4 regions of the Neobacillus sp. GCM10027624 genome follow, and region 4 is predicted to be linked to each of the others. Evidence: riboswitches for the same ligand, from Rfam matches in the RefSeq annotation. Region 4 holds a riboswitch; each other region holds the start of a gene.
What was found. A riboswitch is a leader RNA that binds a small molecule or an ion and turns the genes downstream of it on or off. The one in region 4 is predicted to bind thiamine pyrophosphate.
Positions count from the first base shown of each region.

Region 1 (3,163 bases), on a different contig from region 4:
TAACGAATAAAACCTGTAGAATGATAGAGAAAAACGCACCAATAAAAATGCTATTGGAGAGGAACGTTCCAACTGTTCCTTTTACATCTTTAAAATACGTCGGCAGACTAATCGCTAATAGGATGGATAATCCGATAATCATGTAATTTGTTTCGTTTTTATCCACTTTAGCCAAAATCGAAATTCCGGTAAAAACTAGGCTGGCTGCGGCAGGTAAAAAGATCCCGCCGACAACGGCATCCGGTGTCAATGCTAGAATGGCACCGGCTTTTGGGACAAAGCCCAGTACTAAGAAAATTACCCCAGCAACGATCACCGGTTTTCGTGACCCTATACCTGTTAATCTTAACAGTCCAACGTTTTGTGCATATGCGGTAGTAGGAAATCCTCCGATTAATGAGGAAATAAGTGAACCGGCAGACTCACCTGCAAAACCGTTCCGGATTCTTTTTCGGTCTAAATCAATATCAAGCATTTCCGCGGATGCCTGATAAACACCCATTGCTTCAATAATCGCTACAATATAAGCGACAAAAAACGTCAAAAACCAACTCCAATGGAAGGTGAATTCTCCATAAGGAAGAAAATGAGGCATGCCAAACCAGCCTTTTTCACTAATAATTGAAAAGTTTGTTTTTCCAATACAAATGGCAATCAAGTCGCCAACAATCAGGGCAATAAGGAAAGAGAATGACTTCCATATGCCGCGCCCGAAAAGAGATAATACAATAACCACCAAGGCAGTTGGGATGGACATGACTAGCGTGCTCGAGCTTGCAAAGCTGTCCATTCCCGGTGTTCCGCCTAAAAATTCATATAACGTAAAGCTTGATAAGGAAATTCCGACGATAAAAATAACGGTTCCGGAAATAACTGGTGTAAATAGAGCCTTTAGTTTTCCAATTACACCGGTAATGGATAAAAGAAGAACAATTATTGCACTTAAAAAGATACTGCCACTTGCAGCCGCAAGCGCATTTGCTTTACCTGCTGAAATCATGATGGAGTCAAAGGCTGCGGACGGTCCTTGAACAATTGGCAATCTGACAAGCTTCGTTGCTTGTATCAAGGTTACCAGTCCTGCAGAGATAAAAATGGCGTTGACAATATTAGCTGATAAGGACAGCGGCAATCCAATCATTGCTGCGACAAAAATTGGATCCAGCCAGACATTTGAAACAAAGACATGCTGCAATCCATATAAAAAACTTTTAACTGGCGGTAATTTTTCCTCCACCCCTATTACAATACTTTCGTTCTCATTCATGCTGTACTCCCCTTTATAAAAAATAAAAAAGCCAGATCCATAATAGGACCTGACTTAATTGGCAATAGAAAAAATTAATTTTTCCACTACTTTCCTACGCTGGTACGATCCAGATCAGGTCCAAAGGGTTAAAAAACAAATTGTTTTTCTCTCAGCCTCGAATCCGGGCACCCCTAGTAGTCTATGAATTTAATAATTTTATCCTATACCTAATTAAAGTGAATAGCAACCAAAATATTTTAAAATTCTAAACGCACCTGGTGGAAATAATCACCAGATGCACTCTTAATTTTTTCTTCAAGGCCTACAGAATAAACGGCAATAAAGCAAGTGGAAGGACCTGATGATTTAAAAACATCTACATCCGTTAGTAGATTTACTTTTTCTATAACCATATTTGAAAATAGTTGATTCATCTCATATAAGATTCCTTTTGAGCCCACTGGTAAAACAACCACATCTTTTAGTGTGCATATTTCTTGGAAAAGTGCCAATGGTACCACGCTATCCGATTGCTCCACCACCTCATTGCCAACAAGGGGCATCCCAATAACCGCAACTCTTAAAGAGTCTGAAGGCGATACTTCCATTACTGTATCTGCTCCCTTTTTTCCAATTACGATAATCCCGACAGCAGATTGTTTTAAGGAAAAATTACTTTCTGTACTTCCCGTAACGGAAACTTCGTTTAAACCAAGTTCCTTTACTCCCTTTTGAACACCTTTGACGAGTTCCTTCCACGGTTCATTGCCGCAAAAATTGTGAAGTACCACAGAAATAGGCTTTCCACCACCTGCAATGCATTCCATGGCGGCAACACGAAAGGAATAATAGGCAACCGTTTCATAGGATACTTTAACCAGGTCTCCCTCCTTCATCCCAATCCCACCGCTATTATCGCTTGAAATGATAAGTGATTCCTCTTCGTTTAAAGGTATGGTCACACTGTCTCTCATCATTTAAGTTCTTCTTTCTGTCCTGCAGTTTTAAAAAGACCTGAAAGTCTCGGAATCAACAGTAACCCTATTATCACATTGATCATTGAACCAATTAATAATGATGGGACAAGTGTCACGTAGAAACCCATACTCATTAAAAAAATAAAGGGAAGCGGTGCGGCAAATGCGTTTCCTAAAACAAAAAGAGCACTGGCTATGATTCTCTTATTTTTATACAAACCCCCGAAAATCCAAACAAGCACTGCCATTTCACCGGCAATTAAAATATGCATTGGTCCTAGTGGAAAACCGCCAAATAGGGCAGATAATAAATGGCCAAATGCAGCGACAATCGCTCCTGGTCGAGCCCCGATTAATACAGCTGCTAGAAGTGCTGGGAACACATCCAAGGCGACACTTCCAACGACTGCTGGAATTTTGATGGAAGCCCCCACTACAGATAATGCGGTGAAAAGCGCAAGCCAGCTTAGCATTTTTCCCTTCAATCTATTTTTCATCCGACCGCTTCCCACCTCTGAACACTTTTGCACTCCTTACATACTCCACATCTTTTACATTCAGGCGATAATTAATTACCCTTGCTAAGGCAAAGAAATAGTCTGATAGACGGTTTAAGTATTGCAGTGCAAGTTCAGGAGCATTTGAGTCAGCTTTTATCAATTTTACCACCAAGCGTTCTGCTCTCCTTGTTACGGTCCTCGCAATATGAATCGAGGCAGCCGGTTTTGTACCTCCTGGTAAAATAAACCTTTCTAATTCAGGAGCCTCTTCAATATACTCATCGATTTTCTTTTCCAAATAATCGATCGACTCTTTATGCAGTTTTATTTCACGTTTTTCTGAAACATTTGCTAGGTCTCCGCCACAATCGAATAATTCGTGCTGAATGGTTTCAAGGTCGGCTAGTACATCTGCGAAAAGGACCGGATCAAGCTCT
Region 1 covers NZ_JBHTHD010000003.1:898,773-901,935, reverse strand. The annotation lists gene ACFQZ9_RS09535 (uracil-xanthine permease family protein) at 1-1,267, opposite strand, end outside; TPP riboswitch at 1,342-1,452, opposite strand; gene ACFQZ9_RS09530 (ATP-binding protein) at 1,507-2,226, opposite strand; gene ACFQZ9_RS09525 (ECF transporter S component) at 2,223-2,723, opposite strand; gene ACFQZ9_RS09520 (ATP:cob(I)alamin adenosyltransferase) at 2,713-3,163, opposite strand, start outside.
Region 1: it holds a riboswitch for thiamine pyrophosphate, as region 4 does, so the genes downstream of both, ACFQZ9_RS09535 (uracil-xanthine permease family protein) here and thiH (ThiH family protein) in region 4, are expected to answer to the same signal.

Region 2 (3,163 bases), 200 kb from region 4:
AGCATTGGAATGGTCTTATAATATTCCTGCCCTGCTCACGCTTCGCGAGGTCGGTATGGACCGGGCAAAAGACTTTGCAAAACAGCTAGGGATTACTTTTGATCACAACCAAATTTATGAGTCCTATGCCATTGGCGGAAATACCGTCAGCCCATTGGAAATGGCTGGGGCATACAGTGCTTTTGCCAATCAAGGCACATACAACAAGCCGCATTTTGTACAAAAAGTCGTGTTTCCGAACGGTAAAGTCGTGAGCTTTAAACCGAAACCAAAACAGGTTATGCATGATTACACTGCCTATATGATTACCGATATGCTGCGGGATGTTGTGGACTCTGGGACAGGTAAAGCAGCAAATGTACCTTGGCTGGATATTGCCGGAAAAACGGGAACGACTAATTTTGATGAACGGACTAGTCTTCAATATGGCTATCCATTGGGTGGTGTAGCCAAGGACAGTTGGTTTACGGGATATACCCCACAATATACGATGTCTGTTTGGACGGGATATGTGAAGAATGGCACGGGTAACTATTTACCAGGAGATACAACACATATTGCGCAAATCATGTTTAGTAAAATGATGCAGAAATTTGGCACGGACAGTACAACCTTCCAGCAGCCGAATGATGTGTATCAAATGGGAAATGATCTTTATATTCGCGGTGCAGCCGAGGTTCCACCCCCACCTAAGCCTGTGGTGCAACAAAAAAAGACTCAAAAGATCGTGGAAAAGCAACAAAAAGCTATCGAGAAAAAAATAGAGAAAGCACCTGGTAAACAAAAAAACCAAGAGAAAAAGCAAAAAGGACACGGAAAAAATAATAACCATTAAGTTCTGTAATGACTGCATGAAATTCAATTTCAGCAGTCTTTTTTTACTACAACTGGAATAATGAAAAAAAGTGAATAAACCAAAACTTCAAAGTTAACTCTATATACTAACGGTCAAATTGACGGTATGAGGTGTTTTCTTTGCAAGATTGGTGGATTTATCAACATTTTATTAATACGATGTGGTTTATCTTGTTCCTTATTTCCTTACCTGTAGCACTGGGACTTTTCATCTTCTATTCCTACTTAAAAAATAATAAACAAAATGGTAATCAGGAAAATAATCAAAATAACCAAAACCAACAGCAAGATCAGAATCAAAGTAAGCAGAGTAATCAAGAAAACCAAAACAATCAGCAATCAGATAATCAAGAAAACCAAAACAATCAGCAATCAGATAATCAAGAAAATCGAAACAATCAGCATGCCAACAATCAAGGAAATCAAACAAGTGAAACGAAACAAGAACAACCGACTTGAAGAAAAATAGAAAAAATCTAGTTCTATTTACTTATTTCAATAAAAAATAGAGAGAAAGGCTTTTATTATCTAAAAACTTATGTTAATTTGTAAAGGTAAGTTTCATATTGTATATTGTTTCCAATGCTCTACTAGGGGGGTCCGATAGCTCGGACTGAGAGAAGAATGCGTTAATTCTTTGACCCTTCGAACCTGATCTGGATGATACCAGCGTAGGGAAGTAGTTATGAAGGCGTCAATTCTTACAACGCGCCACTACTTTTTGACGATTTAATCAGGTTCTGTGTAAACAGAACCTTTTTTTATTGTCATTCATTCTCCGTAATGAACGATGCTGTATCTTCCAGATTTGGATAACATTAAAGGAGGAAGTTACATGCAAACGGAAATGAACATTGAATTAAAATCACAATTTACAGGAAGTAAGAAAGTATATCAAAGGGGATCCAGGCCGGATATCCAGGTTCCAATGAGGGAAATTAGCCTAAACCGAACTGTCACTACTTTTGGTGAAGAAGAGAATGCTCCACTACGAGTTTATGATACAAGCGGTCCCTATACAGATGCGAATTATGATATCGATATTCGCAAAGGGCTTCCCGCTTTACGTCGAAAGTGGATTCTCGAAAGGGAAGATGTGGAGGCGTATGAAGGTAGAGAGATTAAACCTAAGGATAACGGCTACCTTGATGGGGATGAACGCGCAAACCTTGAATGGTTCCCAAATTTAAATAAGACACCTTTAAGAGCAAAGTCTGGAAAAAATGTTACACAAATGCATTATGCCAAAAAAGGTTTGATAACTCCCGAGATGGAATTTATTGCGATTCGTGAAAACTTAGATCCGGAATTTGTTCGAGATGAGGTAGCCCAAGGCCGAGCCATTATTCCTGCTAACATCAACCATCCTGAAAGTGAACCGATGATTATTGGTCGGAATTTTCATGTAAAAATCAATGCCAACATCGGAAATTCGGCCGTCACTTCCTCCATAGAGCAGGAGGTTGAAAAAATGACATGGGCCACACGCTGGGGTGCGGATACCATCATGGATTTATCAACGGGAAAAAACATACATACAACAAGAGAGTGGATCATCCGTAACTCACCTGTTCCAATTGGCACCGTTCCGATTTATCAAGCATTAGAAAAAGTAAATGGAATCGCTGAGAATTTAACGTGGGAAGTGTACCGTGATACATTAATCGAACAGGCGGAGCAAGGTGTAGATTATTTTACAATTCACGCCGGTGTGCTATTGCGCTATGTTCCAATGACGGCGAAACGGACAACAGGAATCGTATCACGAGGCGGATCCATTATGGCCCAATGGTGCTTAGCTCACCATCAGGAAAGTTTCTTATATACTCATTTTGAAGATATTTGTGAAATTCTGAAACAATATGATATTTCTGTTTCACTCGGAGATGGACTACGTCCGGGAAGTATCGCGGATGCCAATGATGAAGCACAATTTGCCGAGCTTGAAACACTTGGGGAATTAACAGAAATAGCATGGAAGCATGATGTCCAAGTAATGATTGAAGGTCCTGGCCATGTGCCAATGCACAAGATTAAAGAGAATATGGATAAGCAATTAGAAATTTGTAAGGAAGCTCCTTTTTATACATTAGGGCCGTTAACCACAGATATTGCGCCTGGATATGATCATATTACTTCTGCAATTGGTGCGGCTATGATCGGCTGGTTTGGGACGGCGATGCTTTGCTACGTTACTCCAAAAGAACATCTCGGCTTACCAAATAAGGAGGATGTGCGTGAAGGGGTTATTACGTATAAAATTGCTGCACATGCTGCCGATTTGGCGAAGGGCCATCCAGGAGCTCAA
Region 2 covers NZ_JBHTHD010000002.1:198,580-201,742, reverse strand. The annotation lists gene ACFQZ9_RS01020 (transglycosylase domain-containing protein) at 1-835, shown strand, start outside; gene ACFQZ9_RS01015 (hypothetical protein) at 976-1,314, shown strand; TPP riboswitch at 1,438-1,550, shown strand; gene thiC (phosphomethylpyrimidine synthase ThiC) at 1,691-3,163, shown strand, end outside.
Region 2: it holds a riboswitch for thiamine pyrophosphate, as region 4 does, so the genes downstream of both, thiC (phosphomethylpyrimidine synthase ThiC) here and thiH (ThiH family protein) in region 4, are expected to answer to the same signal.

Region 3 (3,163 bases), 400 kb from region 4:
TGCTGCTCGCAATCAGCAACCCCTGATCACGAAGCTTCGAGACGATGTTAGAGCGAAAATTATGTGGGTTCAACTCGATATTGCGTATAGCATTGAGATTATTTAATATTTCCTGTGTGTAAACATATTCATCTGGATTTTCTTTCAGATTAAATAGTAAAAACTTTAAAAAATCAATGCGAAGTTTTTCATCCTCATCGTCACTTTTTCGATACTTATCAATGTATTGATAAGCTAAGTTGACTGCCTGTTTGATGATTACCTCGTCATTCTTAATGTCAGCAGAGTCTACCTTGTAATCATAGAGAAAATTCCGATAGTCATGGGGCCATAAATTGATTCGGACAATTTGAGGTTTGATGATTTTATAAAATGTTTGATAATATTTTGAAAGATTTCGGTCATACCCTATTGCCAGTGTTCGTGCAATCCATTCTGACAATTTGACAAGAATATCTGATTTCGTGTTATTGAATCCGAAGCTTGAATAATTAAATAGGTCAGGTATACATTCTTGTTTTACATAATTGATATACGCCTTCATAAACTCTTTCGGTTCCTGGTCGTCCGAAATAATATCAAGCTTTTCAAATGTATTCGATAAATCTTCGAGGACCTTGCGTGTTAAATATTTTATAAACGTATTTTTGTAGGTGACTCCACTGTTGTCTCTTATTTTCTGCTTATCGATCACATATGCATATATTTTAAAAGGTAATTCCTTCATTTCATTCAAAATTTGCAGCATAAGATCTGGTTGATTTTTTATGTAACTAAAATGGTTGTCTTCTTTTTGAATATATTTTTTCCATATCCTTTCAATTTCCCCTTCTAACCCTTCTTTATCGGAATCTTTTACTAGAATAGCCGTAATGATAAAGTGGGTTGAGACGTCACTGTTGTCAAAATCAAAACCATAATCACCATACTCATTGAAAAATGCATATTGGATATCGTACAACTTTCCCACCTCAATTGTCGATTAATTATTATCTAAATAGTTCGACAAATGGAAAGCAAACCCTCTAAAAGTTACTTTTTTCCTTAAACAAATAAAGAAAATTCGGGTGGTGCCAGGCACCACCCGAATTTTCTTGTTTCACATAGTCCACGGGATTATAAATTTTTAACCATGTTATACCACGTAACTCCGGCATGCTGGGAGTCCGAGGTTCCTAGGTTTCGGTATCCATGATTTAGATAGAAGACAATTAGTTCTTCTTTACAGGTAAGGGTGATTGTTTCGCGATTTTTTTCTTTTGCAGCTTTTTCAATATGAGCAAGGAGTGCCGCTGCCACCCCACGTGTTTGAAAATGTGGTGTTACCGCTATCCCAAGGATACTTTGATGGCCCCCCGTTTCTGGGTTTACCTTTAGATCCTTAAATAAGTCATCCGTAATGAAGGGGGTTTTAATAACCGGTCCATTAACAAAACCAATGACCACCCCATTTTCTTCCGCAACAAAAAAACTATCAGGGATCACTTTAATCCTCATTTCAAATGCTTCCTTTGTTGCCGCCTCTTCTTGAGGAAAACAAAGCTGTTCAATGATTACAATATCAGATAAGTCCTGCTCTTTTACGTTTCGAATATTCAACATGCCTAATCTTCCCTCCATCATCAATCTATTTAAGTTTAACACATGGAAGATAATATTTTCTTAAGAATGTCGAAAAATTGAAAAGTATTTATACAAGATTAAGAAATTAGAAATGATAAATATAAAAATCTAGTAAAATAAAACATTATTAAAAGTTGACAAAATGATTTGACATATCTGACCAGCGTGTTAATATAATAATTGCAGGAAAACATTACAAATGAATAAATAAAGCTATTCCGCTAGAGGTGCCTTTTTAAAGGGCTGAGATTGAAGTGCTACTTCGGGACTCTATGAACCTGATCTGGTTAAAACCAGCGTAGGGAAGTGGAAAATAGGATATTTGAGTAACCAAAAAATTGTTTATTTCAAATTTTCAAAAACCACTTCCTTACAAATCGGAAGTGGTTTTTTTCATTTCAACGGAATCTTCTAAAGGGGTGACTTATATTTCAAAGGAATTCCATCTTATTTCAAATGGTCAAATGCCAATTGAGCAGTTTGCTGAAATTGTCACAGATATCCAGCCATACATAACTGCGATTCACCTGCGAGAAAAAATAATAACAGCCAGAGAACTTTTTGATGCAGTCGAATTTTTAACAAAGAAAAACATCCCTTTGTCAAAAATAATCCTTAATGATCGGGTGGATGTGGCCTCAGTGACAGGAGTAGCGGGAGTTCAATTAGCTTATCACAGTTTAGATGCAGGCATTGTAAAAGATAATTTCCAACAACTTCGGGTAGGAAGCTCCATCCACTCTTTTGAGGATGGACTAAAGGCGATAAGGGATCATGCCGATTACGTGCTGTTCGGACATGTCTACCCTTCTCATTCAAAACCTGGAAAAATCCCTAAAGGTCTTGAGGAATTAAAAAAGGTATCTCAATTAAACATCCCGGTTATTGCAATTGGCGGTATCAGACCAGAAAATACTTATCAAGTTCTTCAGGCAGGTGCAACCGGTATTGCGGTTATATCGGGAGTGTTAGATGCAAAGGATCCAGTAGCAGCGGTAAAGTCTTACGCAAATGAACTAAAAAATGGAGATGAATCAATTGTGTCATTCATATGATGTTGCCATCATCGGCGGCGGAATTAACGGTGCTTCCATCGCCTATCAACTTTCCAAACTGGGTAAAAAAGTCATTATTTTAGAAAAAGAACGATTAGCTTGCCAGGCTTCGAGTGCGGCCGCGGGGATGCTGGCAGCCCAAGCGGAAATTGAACAAGAAGGTCCCCTCTTCCATCTGGCAATAAAAAGTCAGGCTATGTTTCCAGAACTTTCAAACGAGTTATTCGGGCTTACAGGAGTCGATATTGAGTTCGTCCAAAAAGGCATGTTAAGAGTCGCAGAAACAGATGAAATTGCAACCGAATTGAAAAAACAGGTCATTTTTCAAAATAATTGGGATTCCAAAATCCAGTGGCTCGACTCATTGGATATAAGAGAAATGGAACCAGCTATTTCACCGAGTGTTGCCGGCGGGATGTATCTCCCAAATGACGGGCATGTTCAACCGGGAAAATTAACTCAAGGCTTTGCAAAAGCCGCTATCC
Region 3 covers NZ_JBHTHD010000002.1:797,015-800,177, forward strand. The annotation lists gene ACFQZ9_RS04010 (hypothetical protein) at 1-961, opposite strand, end outside; gene ACFQZ9_RS04015 (GNAT family N-acetyltransferase) at 1,117-1,602, opposite strand; TPP riboswitch at 1,837-1,945, shown strand; gene ACFQZ9_RS04020 (thiamine phosphate synthase) at 1,962-2,678, shown strand; gene thiO (glycine oxidase ThiO) at 2,653-3,163, shown strand, end outside.
Region 3: it holds a riboswitch for thiamine pyrophosphate, as region 4 does, so the genes downstream of both, ACFQZ9_RS04020 (thiamine phosphate synthase) here and thiH (ThiH family protein) in region 4, are expected to answer to the same signal.

Region 4 (3,163 bases):
GATAAAAATAAAGAAGCAGTGGCTTATGTGTATTCAAATATCTCTCCTAAAGAAGCGTATTCAAATGATTTTGCGACTTTTTTTGATCTTTCATCTGTTAAAGGAAAAAACGTAGGTTGCTTATCCCAATTTTACATTAAGGAAGGGTACAGACAATACGGAATTGGATCTAAACTTTTCAACATGTCAATGGAGTGGTTAAATACATTTGATGATATAGAAGATTATTTTATCTACGTCTCAAACGGTAATGAAAATGCCTTGGAATTCTATAAGCGTAAAGGGTTTACGGTAAGTCATGACATATTAGAAGGTTTTATCACTGTTTTAAGAAGTAATAAACAACTTCAAGATAAGAAAGCCGTTTAATTTAAGGCTTTAAAAAATGATTGTGTTGCTTATAACCCAAATAAAGATTTAATAGGCTTATATCTCACCGGGGGACCATGGGGATGGTTCTTGTGGTTGGGGGTAACCCGCAATTAAACCATGGGAAACAATCCCTTTAAAGCATTAAGAAAAGCTGCCACAATGCCAGCTAGTTCTACAACTCTTGTACCCATTCGTTCAACAAAATGTTTTATTTTGACTGTTTTAATAAGAATGTTGATTTAAAGGGATTTAAAAAAAAGCGAGAAAATAAAGGAATATAGTGAAAATTCAATAATAAATTGATACATCTTGTGCAATTCCTTTACAGCTTATTAAAGACTACCACAACAAAAATAACACCATACCCCCAGAAAAATCGCCTTCATTTTTTATTTTTTCAAAATTCTAGCCTATGCTAATATGATGGAGATGGTTGAAGGAAACGTAAACAATCTCTTTATCGTAAATCAATGAAATAATATCATTATTTACATCATATAAAACTCCTTCTATTTTTACTGGTCCATCACTGTTTATTTTGACCCATTTGAGTATTTGCGTTTCTAACAGATTTAGTAAATTATTAGCTTTATTGTACCCAATATCTTCTGGAGATACGAGATTGAATTCCTTGGTATTCTCTGTCACACTTTCTATGTGATCGTTATTATAGTAAACAACCCCATCTTTTTCCGTGAGTAGGACAAGATGATCATCAGAAACATCTAACAACCTTCCAACCCCTGCTTCTTGAAAACCTTGATCAACTTTGACCATTTTACCTATAAATGACTTCATCCTGCCTAAAAACACCAATAGATTTTCCCCTCTCCATGAAACAAGCTTTTTTTTATTTATATGGATACTGCATGGGGATTGTACTAATAAAAAAGCCTCTTTTGTGGGAAGAAGATATGTGATGTCTATATTCCACCAAACTGCCCCGTTCAAAGTACCTTGGAAAAATTACTACCTTGGTCAAAAACACTTTCAATCATTTGTATAAATTTTAAAAACTTACCTATATAATAACGTGTTCCCTATCTGGTTTTACAGGTGGGGATTGTTTTAACTCCTCTACATTACAAAAGTAATTAGAGGAGTTTATTTATTGGTAAAGAGTAGACAATGATTGGTAAATTCTTTGTCAAGGAATGGTTCAAAAGATGGCAGAGGTGGTAAATTCCTTTGGTCGTAATCAAATCTCATCTAAACACAAAGTTCATCCATCACATAGGTTCAATATATGTCCTATGTGATGTATATCATATTTATTATGGAATTCTTTTGATAAACTTGATTTATAAAAACAAATAACATTTGATAGAAAGCTAGGGGTGCCCTTATTGGGCTGAGAGGAGCAATCCAACCCTTTGAACCTGATTTGGATTAGTACCAACGTAGGGAAGCTAAACACGCTAGTGCAGCTTACCTATTTTTTTTGGGTAAGCTTTTTTATATTTCAAGGAGGATAGAACAATGAGCTATTACAAAAAATATTATGAGGAAAAGAACTTACCTTTTGAGGACTATTTTTCATCACTAACTTATGAAGATGTAAAGCACGTCATAAATAAAACAACGTTAAACGAGTTGGATTTTTTAACGTTATTGTCGCCTGCAGCAGAGCCTTTTTTAGAAGATATAGGGCAAAAGGCTCAACAAGTAACTGTTCAACATTTTGGGAAAGTTATGCAGTTGTTTGCCCCTCTCTATATATCCGATTTCTGCGTCAATCAGTGCGTGTATTGCAGTTACAGCATAAACAATGATTTTTCTCGAAAAAAACTTACCTTGTCTGAAATTGAAGCAGAGGCACAGGCACTAGCTAAAACAGGAATTGAACACTTGCTTATTTTAACTGGGGAATCAAGGTTACATGCCTCTATTGAATATCTTAAAGAAAGTATCACGATTTTAAAGAAATATTTTTCCTCCCTTTCAATTGAGATACACCCTCTGGAAACAGAAGAATACCGGGAATTGATTCAATGTGGCATAACCGGACTCACTATTCATCAGGAGGTATACAACGAAGATATATATAAGCAAATTCATGTGAAAGGTCCAAAACGAAACTATTTATATCGGTTGGATACGCCGGAACGGGGTTGCAAAGCAGGAATGAGCAAGGTTACTATCGGTGCGCTCTTAGGAATGGATGACTGGAGGAAAGAAGTGTTTTTTACCGGTATTCATGCTGCTTACTTGAAAAATAACTATTCAGAAACGGAAATCGGAATTGGATTTCCAAGAATGCGCCCTCATTTGGGGGATTTTCAGCCAAAAACAAATGTTACAGACAAAAATTTACTTCAAGCCATGCTGGCAATGCGTTTGTTTTTGCCAGAAGCAGATATTATCCTTTCTACAAGAGAGCAGTCGGAACTTCGTGACCATCTTATTAGTTTGGGCGTTACTAAAATGTCTGCAGCTTCCTCAACTGCTGTTGGTGGTTATGTTAACAAAGAGACCAGCCACAGTCAGTTTGAAATTTCCGATACACGAAGTGTTGACGAAATAAAAGATATGTTGCATCGTAACGACTATCAAATCCGATGAAGGCAATTAAGAATTTTATCTTACTAGCCAGTGTAACTCATGCTCTTAAAAGGCTGCCAGCTTTTAATCTGGCTATTGTGTTCTATATTGTTACTAAAGTGATTTTGGGGTGACAATTGTGGTTTGGATTAGCCTCTTAATACTGTTTCTTCTTCCTATGTTGATGGTCGTTGTCATTCGAGCAACTACGAAACATGATTGTTGTAGTAGTGGTATTCTGCGAAAAAAA
Region 4 covers NZ_JBHTHD010000002.1:396,825-399,987, reverse strand. The annotation lists gene ACFQZ9_RS01925 (GNAT family N-acetyltransferase) at 1-369, shown strand, start outside; gene ACFQZ9_RS01920 (hypothetical protein) at 778-1,188, opposite strand; TPP riboswitch at 1,696-1,796, shown strand; gene thiH (ThiH family protein) at 1,852-2,934, shown strand.